One region of the Acetobacterium sp. UBA5834 genome, then DNA from elsewhere that is predicted to be linked to it. Evidence: riboswitches for the same ligand, from Rfam matches in the RefSeq annotation. Region 1 holds a riboswitch; each other region holds the start of a gene.
What was found. Region 1 has a riboswitch for cyclic di-GMP ahead of B3F51_RS11255 (putative bifunctional diguanylate cyclase/phosphodiesterase). Riboswitches for the same ligand answer to the same signal wherever they lie in the genome.

Region 1 (4,861 bases):
AAAGGTCACAATCTCACCTGTTGTGGGATTGTGACCTTTTTATCTGTGTTGATGGATTGAGCTCCTATACCAGCGGGTCAAACAGTTCCCGGGTCTTTTTCAGCATGTCACGGATCGGTAGATTATAGGGGCAACGGGGTTCGCATTCTCCGCACTGAACACAGTCGGAAGCATTGGCGACAAAGCTGCGATAACGGTCCAGAGCCCATTCTTCAAGATCGTAGCGACGGTAATAGCCCTCGACAATAAACTGCATCGGGATATCAATGCCCTGAGGACAGGGGGCGCAATAACCGCAGCGGCGACAGAAGGTTTTACCCAGCGCTTTGGCATCCGCTTCAAGGGTTTGTCGTTCGTCATCGGACAGCGGCACAAAATCGTTACCGACCCGGGTATTTTTAAGGACCTGCTTGACTGAATCCATGCCAGGGATCAATACTGAAATATTGGGATTCTCAGCCACCCAGCGCAGGGCGTAATTAGCGTGGATAAAGGCGCCGCCAGCCAGCGGTTTCATGATAATGACCCCGACATTTTTTTGCTTGGCTTTTTCAAAGAGCGGTGCGCCACGGTTTTCGACAATATTATAAGGAAACTGGATGGTCTCAAATTTATCTTCATCCAGAGCCCGATCGAGCACTTCGTAAGAGTGGGAGGTAATGCCGATATGTTTAATCAGCCCCTGTTTTTTACAGTCGACCAGCGCATCATATCCACCCCCGGGGCTCATAATGGTTTCGTAGTCGGTCATCGTTTTGGCATTATGGAACTGATATAAATCGATGGCATCGGTTTGTAACTCAGCCAGACTGGTGTTCACATCAGCTAGCACCTCATCATAGCTGAGTTTTGGTGTTTTTGTAGCCAGGTAAAAATGTTCCCGGCCCCATTGCTTCAACGCTTCCCCGATCATTTCTTCACTGTTGGTGTAAGCTCTGGCAGTATCAATAAAATTAACACCTTCTTCAATAAGGTTTTCAACAATTTCGTCAACTTCCCATTGGTTACAGCGTTGGATTGGAATGCCACCAAAGCCAATAAGGGATACTTCTAATCCGGTTTGTCCCAGTACTCGCGTTTCCATTTTACACCTCTTCTTTTCTTGGTTTTGCCCATTTTATCATATCAAATCAGAAAAGTCACCTGTTATGCGGTCATTGGCTCAAAGATCCGTTGCATTTCAACTTTCTTTCAGATTGGTGAATGAACATTAATTGACACTCCAATCACTGATAGTGTAAAATGAAAATATGTTAATATTTAAGAAAGAAGGTAAGAATTATGAGTATTCGTTTCGATCTCTCTTATGCAAATATAGATTCCAGTGAGTTTGAAAGTCGCTATCAACAGTTGGCTCAAGCCAATGATGAGTTGATGAATAAAACCGGGATGGGTAATGATTTTCTGGGCTGGGTAGACTATCCGGTTCAATTTGATCAGGATGAATTTACCCGGATTAAAGAGGCGGCAAAAAAAATCCAGGATCGCTGTGATGCGTTGGTGGTGATTGGTATTGGTGGCTCCTATCTGGGTGCGAAAGCGGTGATCACAGCCTTGACCAGTCCTTTTTACAATGATGAACCCCGAGCGGTGCGAAAAGCCCCTAAAATATATTTTGCCGGTCAGAATATCAGCGGAAAATATCTGGAGAACCTGCTGGCCTTGTTGAAGGATCAGGAAGTCTGTGTTAATGTCATTTCGAAATCCGGGACTACCACTGAACCGGCCATCGCCTTTCGGTTTTTTAAACAGTTTCTGGAAGAAAAGTATGGCAAAGCGGGGGCACAGGAGCGGATCTTTGTGACAACGGATGCTACCCGAGGAGCCTTAAAGTTTATGGCTGATGAAGAAGGTTATGAAACCTTTGTTATTCCCGATGATATTGGAGGTCGTTACTCCGTTTATACCGCCGTCGGTTTGCTGCCGATCGCTGCAGCAGGGATTGATATCGATGGGTTGATGGATGGTGGAAAATCCGGATATCAGGAGTATAACAAACCAGAGTTTGAAAAAAACCCATGTTTTCAATACGCATTGTATCGAAATGTCCTTTACAGCCGCGGTAAAAATATTGAAATTTTAGTGGATTATGATCCCTCCCTGGAGTATTTGGCGGAGTGGTGGAAACAATTGTTTGGCGAAAGTGACGGCAAAGACGGTAAGGGACTTTTTCCGGCTTCGGTGCATTTCTCAACCGATCTCCATTCGCTGGGACAGATGATTCAGGACGGCCCCAAAAACCATTTTGAAACCGTGATCGTCATCGAAGAAGACCAGTCCAACCTGAAGGTATTCCGGGACGAAAAGAATCTGGAAGGACTCAACTACCTTGCTGGCTGGGAAATTGATGCGGTTAATGAAAAAGCCTTTATGGGCACCCTGTTGGCTCATGTTGATGGCGGAGTCCCTAATGGGATTATTAAGCTTAAGAAATTGGATGCCTTCCATATTGGCAAACTGATCTATTTTTTCGAAAAAGCCTGCGGACTAAACGGCTATTTACTGGGGGTTAATCCCTTTGATCAGCCGGGGGTGGAAGCCTATAAGAAGAACATGTTTGCGTTGCTGCATAAACCGGGTTATGAAGATCTGACGGTGGAATTGGAAGAACGTCTCTAGCAGACCCCAGTGCGCCCCAAATTTGTATCTTTGTTTTATGGTCAAATGACCGGCTTTGTGGCAAATAAAGAATAAAAAATTGAATAATCAGCACAAGACATATCGTTACAATTATGATACAATATCAAAAAAACAATACGAATTGTCTTTTTACATTCCTTAAAAGATCTGTGTACCGAGATAAAAAAGAATACTAAATTACAGGGCAAAACTGTTGTGAAATAGTGACGCAAAGCTAAAGGGACTTTTTTAAGTCAGCCAGTTACTCAAATAGATTTAACGATTTAGGAGGTAATGGTGAAGAAGTATGACGAAAAAAGGTTTATAGTCCTCAGCTTTGCGTTGTTTTTTTTGGTCATGTTGATGGGATTCGTTAATTTTGTGTCTTTTTCCCAGGAGAACCAAGGAGTGATTCAGGAAATACTTCTCTATGGTCTGGCATTTATGGGTCTCTTTATGATCAGTTTGAACAGCAATCTTACCATCGGCACCTTTAAAAAAGAAATCCAGCGACTTAAGCAACTTCAGGATTTTGATTTTTTAACCGGTTGCTCCAACTGGATTAAGTTTAAAAAAGATTGTGAAATAATCATGGACTCTAATCAGACCCAGGATTATGCGATGGTAATTTTTGATATCGATAAGTTTAAGGCCATTAATGACTTATACGGGCACCAGACGGGTAACGAAATTCTCACCGCCATTGCGAAAATTTTAGAAAATTATCTCTGCGAAGAGGAATTGTTTGCCCGAATGGCAACCGACAATTTCTGTATTTTAATGAAGTATGAGGGCTACGGAGAGTTTTCTCAGCGGCTGGAAAATTTGATTTGCAAAATCAATGGCTATTCTCAGAAATACATCGTTAGTATCTCCATGGGGGTTTATTTGATTGGCGAAACGGAGTTGGATATTAATACCCTTAGTGATCGTGCCAATATGGCTAAACGGTCGATCAAAGATAATTCCCAGATTAGCTATGCATTTTACGAAGAATCGATGCGAGCCGCCCTGATTCTAGAAAATGAAATTGAAAACAGAATGGAGCGAGCGTTAGCAAGTGGCGAGTTTGAAGTTTATCTCCAGCCCAAATATCTGTTTTCGGATGAACAAATTATTGGTGCCGAGGCGCTGGTGCGCTGGAATGATCCCGAACGGGGGATGCTGCCACCCAATGAATTTATTCCCTTGTTTGAAAAAAATGGCTTTGTTAAAAAAATCGATACTTATATGTTTGAAGAAGTGTGCAAGCTGCTGGCGAAATGGGAAAAGGAGATGGATCAACTGACCAATATGATTATTTCAGTTAATTTTTCCCGGCTTCATCTGGAAAATATGCTGTTACCGGAAGAATTGTTGACGATTACTAATCGTTATCAGGTAGATCCTAAAATGATCGAAATTGAGCTGACTGAGAGCACTATTTTTAATAATGATGTCCAGATGGTTGAGATTATGAATCATTTAAAAGATTTTGGCTTTCATATTTCCATCGACGATTTTGGTCGCGCCTATTCATCTCTCAATACTCTGAAAAACCTGCCCGCAGATATTTTAAAATTGGACAAGGCCTTTTTCAGCGAATCGACGGATAATGCCCGGGGGGAAAAGATCATTACCAGTATGCTGAATATGGCCAAGGATCTCGATCTGATTACTGTTGCCGAAGGGGTGGAAACCCGGGAACAGGTAGATTTTCTTAAAGAGAAGGGGTGTGATATCGCCCAGGGCTTTTTTTATGCCAAGCCGATGAATATCCCTGAATTTGAAGCATTTGTCAATAAAAAACTGAAATCAGTTTAGCCTGGATTTCAGTTTTTTTGTTGGGGAGTAAGTGTTTTATTCCGGGGCATTTTCAAAATTCAGCCCGCCGCAGGTGACGTCGGCAAAAACCGAAAGGGCCACTGAATTATCTGGATCTAGACAAACGGTATGATCGGCAATACCGCCAAATTTACAGGTGTCGACTATTTTCAGTCTAAAGTTGTTGGGAACGATGATGTTCAAACCACCATTAATGATGCTGATATCCATGCGATAAGCAGCTTTATCGGTGATCACCTCCGAAAAATCAAGCTGCATGCCCCCAAAGAAGGCGCCGATTTTGGTATCCTGCATCGTTTGGTTCTGGTAGTCTTTCATTTTACCGCCATATAGGACTGCTTCATCCAGCGATTCGGGACTCTTATCCAGACTGGCGGCAAAGGTTTTGCCCTTCTTTATCACACAGGTGTGATAAAGC
Region 2 (4,861 bases), on a different contig from region 1:
ACAAATGGTTCAGACGACTTTTATCAGGGAGAGATTGCCAATCAAATCGCCAAAAGCAACAGCGGTGTAACGTTGCAGGATCTGTCATCCTACCAGGTTGAAAAACGAATACCCGCTATGGGGTCTTTTGATGGATATGAGGTCTTTTCTTCAGCACCTTCTTCCGGCGGTGTTACGCTGATTCAAATGCTGGCGCTTTCAGAAAAACTTGAATTAAGCAAATATCCGGTCGATTCTCCGGAATACATCACGCTCTTATCGGAGATAACCCAGGTCAGTTATAATGATCGATATCAGAATGTCCTTGATCCAAATTTTTATAATGTCGATAGTACCGAATTGACATCGGCAGATCATATTTCCCAATTAGCTGGAAAAATCACGCCGATTGTCAACCTAACGCAAACAATAACGGTGGATAGCCTTGCAGAAAGCAACGGAGAGGAAAATACGACCCATTTTGTCATTTGCGATCAAAACGGGATGATGGTTTCTGTAACCAATACCTTAACCTACTGGTTTGGCACTGGCAAAAATGTCGACGGCTTTTTTATGAATGCACACATGGAAAACTTTTCTACCAATGCTTCATCTTTGAATAAAGCCGAAGCCGGAAAAAGACCCCGGTCTTATATTTCACCAACGATTTTAGCAAAACACGGAAAACCCGTTATGGGCATCGGCAGTCCCGGGGGTAAACGGATTCCTTTGATGATAACTGAGGTGCTTGAGCGTTTTTTCAAATATGACCAATCTTTACAGGAAGCAATTGATGCACCTCGTTTTTTCAATGATCAGAATTCAGTTTACGTGGAAGACAATTATTTAACCACCGCAACCGAGGAGCAGCTCCGCGAAATGGGTTATTCTGTTATCAGATATGACAATCCCCTGTTTTATGGCGGGGTGAATTCACTTTATGTTGATTATCTGAATAATAAAATACTCGGTGGCGCTGATGATCGACGGAATGCCTCCTGGCTATGGAATCGAAACTGAAAGAATCAGAATCCCCCAAAGAGCATTACTGCTGTTTCACACCCTTAAATAAACCTAACTAAACTAAGGAGGAAATTTGATGAAAGATGATTCTAAACTACAATCAATGCTATCAAAAATTAATAAGTTAATTCTAGGTAAAGATGAAACGGAAAAGGATAATTGTAAAATTGATGCCGAAGCCCAGAGAATTTATGGACTGTTACGAGCTGCCTATCAACAGATGAAGAACAAGGATGACGAGCTCGATTATTATGACTTTAATCCTCATACCGATGAAGGGATTTATATCCGTAATACGCCCCGCCCTTCTTTTGCGGTGGTTCTTCAATGGGATCTATCTGATTTTGATGATTTTTATGAATTCTGCCAGGCGAATATTTGTAAACCCTGTATGGATAAAGATCCCAATGTTTCAAATCTTGAATTTTTCATGGGGGTACCCGATGATCTTTGTCCTAATGGACGTAAAAGACTGCATTATAACTATGTACTGGCCGATGAACTCAAGTTTATTGATCATGGCCTCGAGGGATGCACCCATTCTTTTTGTAAAATTGCCATGAAAGAAATTAAGCATTAAAAAAGATGGTTTCCTATAAACGGAAGCCATCTTTTTATTTGTAGAAGTTAAAACTTATACCAGCCCAGCTTTGATCGCATTGACGTATTTGCTAAATTCAGGTGTTTTTGACTGAAGACCTTTTGATGTCAAAGCTGAAAAGAAAGTTGCTCTTAATCCTGTGGATAATTCAATCTGAACACCAGCATGGTTCAAATTGTCATTGGCAATATTTGCTTGACTTGTGCCCGCAAGATATCCTGGAGGATCTGCGACCTGATAGCCAGCAGCTGTTAAGCTTTCCTTAACTTTGTTAACCATCGTTGTATCAAGACCACTGACATAGGTCAGTTTTTCTGAACTTGAATATCCATGAACACTAAGGGTTTTTTTACTGCTTTGTACTAAAGAACGAGCAATTGGTTCATCAAAATTTGTTGAAGTGATGTGCAAAGAAAAATTATCACTTTTCATTATACCATAAAATCCATAGAATTTATAATTAGAGCCGGCAATGGCATCGGCTAATTCACTGGTTCCAGGTTCAATCATTCCACCGTGGATCGCAACAATTGCCAGATCAGAAGTAGTATTCCGAGATGCGATTTTATAATCAGTTCCCTGAACCTTCACAGCCGACAATTCACCGTAATTTGCATATAAATCGGCAGCACTGACAGACTGAACTGGTAGTGCCAAGGCACAAGTCAGAAATAAGCCTGCGATTACAGCCATAATTTTCGATTTTTTCATGATAGGTTCCTCCATTTTAATAGAAAAGCTTCAATTTTCAACTGAAAATGAAGCGAATACTCAATATTCTTTCGGTAACCCGGCCACCTTCGTCTTGCAACATTAGGTCCGTGGTTTTGCGTCTCCAACTTTCGTTGGGTTTGCCATTATCGTATTGTTTTATGAATATCAAGACCTCCTTTAAAATAGAAAAACTTCTATCACGCATTACCGAAACAGAAGTTTGAGTTCAATATTTTCCGGTAACCCGGCTACCATCGTCTTAAGACATTAGGCCCGTGGTTTTGCGTCTTCAACTTTCATTGAATTTGCCTTTTCTTTTGTTAAGAGCATTATTTCACAATCGCGATGTTTTTGCAATAGATTTTATTTTAAAAATAAGCTGAATATATCAAAAAAATTCCATCTTTAACATTTTATAATATGTCTACGATTCGAAATAGCATATTACAGGCTTTTTAGATGATATAATCAAGGCGAATAATTCTTTCTTACATTTCTTCTTTATTAACCATAATCTGGAATCGCTATTATTTAAAGATTAATTTAAGAATAATCCAATTACAATCATACTTTTAACGAAGATTATTTTTTACTGAATAAGATTGCCCTCATCGTTCTTTGGCACATAAATTAATCTGGTTTTTCACTGTCGATGGTATTATACCTATTCTGGAAATAGTCATTCTAATTAATTTTATTTTTTCTAACTAATATCGAATCCAATCAACCAATAATACCTGATCATCCGGAACTGGAGTTCCTGCCAGCCAATTGGGGTACCAGGTATTGACCATCAGCTGCATCGGTTGTCCCACCGGGAATCCGTCCTGCCATGACAGAATAAACTTGTTGTCCACATAAAAAGCCAGCTGATCTTCGGTATAGTCAAAACGGTAATTATGAAAAGCGGCAGTGGGATCAAAACCCAACGCTCCCACATATTCATTCTGGACTTCGCCATCAGCGTAGGTGGTCAGAAGCAGCTTTCCTTCTTTAGTATTGTGTATTTCAATGTCAATTTCATAAAAATAATCCGGCGGGGCGTAAAGAAAGAAACCCGTAATCGATGAAGGTGCCACCGGCAATTTCATCCGGGTTTCGTAGCTGCCGTAGGTCACGGCTTGCCGTTTAACCAATTCTCCCCCCTCCAGACTATTGGCTGGCATTCTGATCTTCAGAAAACCATCATTGATCTCAATATTTTGGGGATTCAGCCAGGTTCTCCCTAGATTTTTATCAGATACTGCCCAGATTGTTTCATCAAAGATATCAAAGTTTTCCTGCTGCATTTCACTTTCTGAGCCAGTGCTACCCTGATAAGATGACGAATTCGCCCGATACAGATACACCATAATAACAATCAACAAACATCCCAGAATAAATAATAGCATAACCAATGACTTCTTCATCTAAAACGTCCTCCCTTATTATGCCGTTAATTATGTCACTTTATTCGATTTTAAGAAATTTTAATTTTATGCTGATTTATTCGGCAGAAAATTGCCATCCGATGCCAAACTTATCAGTTAAAGATCCATAGGCTTTACTCCAGAAGGTTTCCTGCAGTAACATCTCCACCGACCCGCCCTTGCTCAATAGACCAAACAGTCGTTTGATTTCTTCCACATCATGGTCTGTGATGATCAAGGTAATGTTATTCCCTTTAATAAAAGACATGCCTGGCGGTACATCCGAAAACATAATCATGTTTCCTCTGATATCCATTTGGGCATTGGCAACCAGGTCTCTGATGTTATCCGTCATCGGAAAGTTCGGATCTACCTGCATTTCGCCAAAGGTCATGATCTCCGGTTCCGCTGTCTTAAATACTTCCGCATAGAACATCACCGCTTCACGACAATTACCCGGAAAATTAATGTAGGGACCAATCTTCATCTTTTTTCTCCTTCTCTGATAATCGGTTATTAATTTCTGATTCTATACCTATTCATACCCCATCATCAAATATTTATGCCACTTATAAAAAATATAGTTAACCGAAAAAGGGCACCTGCAATAAAATTTGCAGATGCCCATAGACTGACGGCAATAATATGAAACGATTAGATCCCCAGTTTTCTCTGAAAATATTTTACTATTTCAACAATTGGAATCACCACTACAGCAAGAGCCATAGCTACAAAGTATTCCATTAGACTGATGGGTTCAAACTCAAATGCTGTGGCAATGCTGGGAATATAAATAACTGCCGTGGTCAATACCAGCGAAACCGCCATGGCCAAAAACAAGAATTTATTCTGGTGCTGCATCTTAAAGATCGACTGGCGACGGCTACGCATATTCAGCGAATGGAACATCTCTGCCATCGACAGGGTCAAAAAGGCCATGGTCATACCATCAGCACTTTCGGCAATTTCCCAGACTCCGGCTTCGATATAATGCCCGACAAAATAGGCGACGATGGTCACCACGGCCACCATGCCGCCTTGCCAGATCACATCGACTCCCAGTCCCCGGGAAAAAACACCTTCCCGAGATTCCCGGGGCGGATGCTTCATAGTATCGGCTTCTTCTCCTTCAACG
Region 3 (4,861 bases), on a different contig from region 1:
TGACCTGGGGAACGGTCACTAAAAAGCCCCCCAGTACAATCAAAATCAATAATCCGATCAGATAGATATACCAGTAGGTCGTCATGGAATTGCTGATATTAATCATCAGCTGGGTAATCGCCGGCAATTCAATGCCCTCAAAGAGGGTAAAAAACTGCGGCAAGATCAGGGTAAAGATCAACACTACCACCATTATCGTAATCACAAAGAGAATGATCGGGTAGGTCATGGCACTTTTGATTTTGCCCCGGAGCTTGTGCTCCTTCTCATAATGATCGGCCATTTTCCGGGCGGTGCCCTCCATCTGACCACTGGCCTCGCCGGATTTATACATATTGATCAAAAGCTCCGGAAACGAGCCACCGGTTGCTTCCATGGCATAGGACAGAGTATTTCCCCGCTGAATTTCCTGATAGAGGACCCCATAAACCTTTTTAATCGCCGGTTTAATATCCCGCTCTTCCATAATCTTGATGGCCCGGATCATGGTAATCCCCGATCCCAGCATACTGGCAATCTGCCGGGAGAAGTCCGATATTTCCATCGGTTTTAATTTATAGATCTTATTGTGCTCCTGAATCTCCTGAATATGCAGTGCAAATTCATTATTCTGACGCAGGGTGCGCCGCACCAGCTCCGGAGATGTGGCCTCCATGGTGCCCTTGATGAGCTGAGACTGTAAATTTTTAGCTGTGTATTTATAAACCGGCATAGGGCCTCCGTAATTGATGTTGAATAATCAACTGCCACGAGCTTCGCTGCCAGTTTGCACGAAACAATTTTTACACTGTACGACGTACAGTCTATCGACTGTTCGCCTACACGTTACAAAATTGTTTGTGAAACTGACATCAAAGCAAATCTTGTTCGCAACTTTTAATTTCATCCTGAAATATCATAGCCCGAACAGGCTAAGATACCATCGTATTATTATATCACCAAACAATAATGCTGTCATGATCCCGATGCACAAATAGGGGCCAAAGGCCATATGTTTATCCGCTGTTTTTTTTACCAGCAATACCACTGCCACCGCACCACCCAGCAAAATGCCGATAAAGGCTGCCAGCAAGGTGTTGCCCCAGCCCAGCATAAAGCCAGCCACGGCCATCAGTTTAATGTCACCGCCACCAAAAGCATCGGGAACAAACAGCGTCAGCACCAGCATCGGCAGGCTGATCACAACGATGCCAATCACTCGGGACAGCAGTCCGACTTCAGGGAAAATGAAAAAGCTGGCCAGAGCCGGAACCATCAGGGCGATGACCAGACCGTTGGGAATCGTCATCGTATCAAAATCAATCATCGTGATGCAGATTAAAATCGCCCCGGCCACAAAAACCACCAGCCACGCAAAGGAAAACCCATAGACTGCAAAAATCAATACTGCCAGCAGCCCGGTAAACAGTTCAACCAGGGGATAGCGGAGGGCGATGGGCCCACCACAATCGGCACATTTGCCCCGCAGCCACAGATAACTAAAGACTGGAATATTATGATACCCCTTGATCAGTGCCTGGCAATGGGGACAAAACGAACGGCCTTTGGCTACCGATATTTCCTGGGGCACCCGATAGATGACGACATTGAGAAAACTGCCCACCACAATACCGATGACAAAGATATATAAATAAAGGATACTATTAACAAATACAAGCATACCAAGCCCTTCCCTGGAAATGACCACTCAAAAGGTCGTTTTATTCGTTTAGCTTGACGGCACTGGTCTCACCCGGAGAATACCGGGTTGCCCAACCATTCCGGCTATAGATAATATAATCAATGGTGGCATCCCGGTTTTCGTCAACCACCTGGATCTTGGCCTCCTGATTGATTTCGGCGCCAATCAGATCAGTCAGATCGGCTTGAACCGGTACCCGATAATGACCCCCGGCCTGAAATTCAATGGCCCGGGCCCGGGCGGCCAGATAAACCAGCTTGGCATTGGCGGCGTTGGTAGTCTGACGAAAAATGGTGACCAGGCCGGCAATAATCAGCATGACCACCAGGAGGATCAGCACCACCGTCAGCACAAACCCCCGGCTAAACCCGATTGGCTCAGGGTCTGCGGACGCAAACTCATAGTCTTTAATTGGACGCAAGGATTACCTCTCAAAATGATTAACCGATTGTGGCAAACTATCTTCTGCACTAAAATGCAGGCGGAATCATTCTATCATAAAATTAATTGGATTGACTTAAATTATTGGATTTAAATTCGTTTAATCATAACCACAGATCTAAATAAGCAACGATCGTTGCCCTGCTGGATCGCCCACTGCCTTACTGGAATGCCGTAATCCTGGTTATTTTAAAATAAAAAATACCCTATCCTGCGCAAACCCAATGACGGGTTTGCGCCTTGGATAGGGAGAGAATGCCCTATGGCGCATAGGGCAGAGCTTGTCTACTTTTTAACAACAGTAGCGTTCCCACCAGTAATGGTTACTTCATAACCACCTTTTAAATAAACAAGTTTTGTTACTTTCGCTGTTGTCTTTGCCTTACTAGTATCATCTGTGGGATCTCCAACAATTACAGTCCATGCTGATTCTTCAGTTCCCGCAGTTGGTGTAGCATTAGCCGAAATTGTGAGATCTGTACCTATGTACTTATTCATTTGATAACTCACTATTTTACTTTTATAATCAGTATCCGTTGTGGCCGGGGCAGCTGCCTGAGCTTTAACTTTTGTTGAATCTAAAGCTGTCGATAAATCGCCATCACTTGTTTGATTTTTAGCGCTGAATTCTGTTGCAGTCGATTGGGCTGCTACATATACTTCTCTTGCTTCAGCAATATACGATTTTCCCTTTGCATCATTGACAAACCCCAACATCGTTGGAATCGTAAAAGCTGCCAGAATCGCCAGGATCACCAATACTACAATAATTTCTACCAGGGTAAACCCTTTTCTGTTTTTACGCATTCTGTTAATTAATTCCATTTGCGTCACTCCTTATTTTTTGTATTTTTGCTCTATATGATCATCTGCGCCTAAAGATGATTTATAAACGAAAGTCATTATTAAAACATTCTAATTTTATCTTAATACCCATTATTTCATCTTAATAATGAATTGTACTGGCTTTTTTTGTCAAAAAAAGCCACACGGTACCGTGTGGCAACTGGCTGTCGTATCATGATGCATTGATTATCATCTGACTTAGACCCTTTAGCTTTGCGTCCCGGACTTTCATCCGTTTTGCCTTTACTCTTTTATCTGTTTGTAATTTAATCATATTTTAAAGCCGATTAAAAGTCAAGTTAAAACTTTACAAGAATGTTACAAGTTTTTCAACAAACCACACCGTTTTAACATAGGCAGAGAACCTCCCAGCCCATGGTGCGCATGGGGTAAAAATTCTTAGATGGCTAAACATCTTTATTCACGTATATCCTTGCTGTTTTATCAGTTTACTCTTTTTTATCAGCTTATGGGACTTTTACTATAGAATTACCAAAGTCGTCCGTCTCCCTCTTAGTCATATCAACCTCATACTTTTTTACAACGCTAGCATTATTACCTTCAATCGTTACTTGATAACCATCTCTCAGATAGACAACCTTTGTTACCCTAGCGGTTCTTTGATCCTTATTTGCGCCCGTACCATCTATATTATCATCCCCCGGACCGACTGTTACTCTCCATGCTGCGCGATGACCAGCTGGCGTGGCATCCTGATACTTAAACAAATTAATCTGGGAAATTGACTTCTGATTATATACTCCGTCCAGCCAAGGCAGATCTGCACTCAAATACCGGTACATTTGATGGCTGGCGTTGACTTGGGATGTTCCATACAACTTGTCACCTGGATGAAAAGTCTTGTAGCGATATTGAACTTCGCCTGAACTGAGACTGACGGCCAAACCATTTGACCACGGATCTCCACCACCCGTTCCAGTATTGTTACTACCATCCGTCATATCCGTTGTTCCGCTATACTCGGTTGCCACAGCCTGAGCTGCTACATAGACTTCTCTCGCTTCGGCAATATAGGCTTTACCTTTGGCATCTGCCACAAATCCCAACATGGTTGGAATGGTAAAGGCGGCTAAAATAGCAAGCACCACTAATACCACGATAATTTCTACCAGGGTAAAACCTTTCTGTAGTTTTACTCTCTTTTTAATATATTCCATCACTCCCCCTTTAAAATACAATAAAGCTTCTTTCTTTGTGATTAATAAACACGAGTTGGCACTCCATCTTTCTTATTCCAGGGGACATTCGGCCGCAAATTGCCCTCTTTGATAAGTTTTTCTACCGTAATCGTTGCATCACTATACCAAATGACGTGATCATTTTTTACATAGTACACTTGTTTTACCGCACCTTCCTTACCGGGTGTCTTATCCATTATAACGAACCAGTAGGAGTCCCCTTTTTGATAAGTACTTCGGTAATTACCGTTAGAGATTTTCAAATCATTACTGAGGTATTTTCTCATTTGCAAACTTGCTGCTTTATTAGGGTTACTACTACTATTATTAGCACCAGATACCCAGTACGAGTTCAAGGCATCAGCAGGATTATCGCTTCCCGTCTCTAGGTTTTGACCAGTTCCAATATATTCTGTCGCCACGGCCTGGGCTGCCACATACACTTCTCTGGCTTCGGCAATATACGCTTTTGCTTTAGCATCCTCAACAAAGCCCAGCATCGTCGGAATCGTAAAAGCCGCAAGGACCGCCAGCACTACCAGTACCACAATGATCTCTACCAGGGTAAAGCCTTTTTCTAATCTCACTCTTTTGTTTTTCTCATTCATACGCCCCTCTTTTCCTTACTCATACTCAATAATATCAATCCAAAATAATAAACAATACTGATTTTACCAAACCACTCAGACTTATG

Region 2: it holds a riboswitch for cyclic di-GMP, as region 1 does, so the genes downstream of both, B3F51_RS06835 (poly-gamma-glutamate hydrolase family protein) here and B3F51_RS11255 (putative bifunctional diguanylate cyclase/phosphodiesterase) in region 1, are expected to answer to the same signal.
Region 3: it holds a riboswitch for cyclic di-GMP, as region 1 does, so the genes downstream of both, B3F51_RS02880 (type II secretion system protein) here and B3F51_RS11255 (putative bifunctional diguanylate cyclase/phosphodiesterase) in region 1, are expected to answer to the same signal.

The regions. Positions count from the first base shown of each region.
Region 1 is NZ_DJGY01000055.1:43,425-48,285, forward strand. It holds gene B3F51_RS11245 (aldo/keto reductase) at 65-1,084, opposite strand; gene B3F51_RS11250 (glucose-6-phosphate isomerase) at 1,282-2,619, shown strand; cyclic di-GMP riboswitch class I at 2,814-2,889, shown strand; gene B3F51_RS11255 (putative bifunctional diguanylate cyclase/phosphodiesterase) at 3,028-4,422, shown strand; gene B3F51_RS11260 (LiaF domain-containing protein) at 4,459-4,861, opposite strand, start outside.
Region 2 is NZ_DJGY01000030.1:82,769-87,629, reverse strand. It holds gene B3F51_RS06845 (gamma-glutamyltransferase family protein) at 1-999, shown strand, start outside; gene B3F51_RS06840 (hypothetical protein) at 1,079-1,582, shown strand; gene B3F51_RS06835 (poly-gamma-glutamate hydrolase family protein) at 1,637-2,314, opposite strand; cyclic di-GMP riboswitch class I at 2,385-2,469, opposite strand; cyclic di-GMP riboswitch class I at 2,553-2,637, opposite strand; gene B3F51_RS06830 (glycoside hydrolase family 16 protein) at 3,025-3,726, opposite strand; gene B3F51_RS06825 (VOC family protein) at 3,803-4,213, opposite strand; gene B3F51_RS06820 (cation-translocating P-type ATPase) at 4,381-4,861, opposite strand, start outside.
Region 3 is NZ_DJGY01000012.1:89,673-94,533, reverse strand. It holds gene B3F51_RS02895 (type II secretion system F family protein) at 1-712, opposite strand, end outside; gene B3F51_RS02890 (prepilin peptidase) at 896-1,660, opposite strand; gene B3F51_RS02885 (hypothetical protein) at 1,701-2,102, opposite strand; gene B3F51_RS02880 (type II secretion system protein) at 2,408-2,947, opposite strand; cyclic di-GMP riboswitch class I at 3,121-3,220, opposite strand; gene B3F51_RS02875 (prepilin-type N-terminal cleavage/methylation domain-containing protein) at 3,436-4,146, opposite strand; gene B3F51_RS02870 (prepilin-type N-terminal cleavage/methylation domain-containing protein) at 4,188-4,775, opposite strand.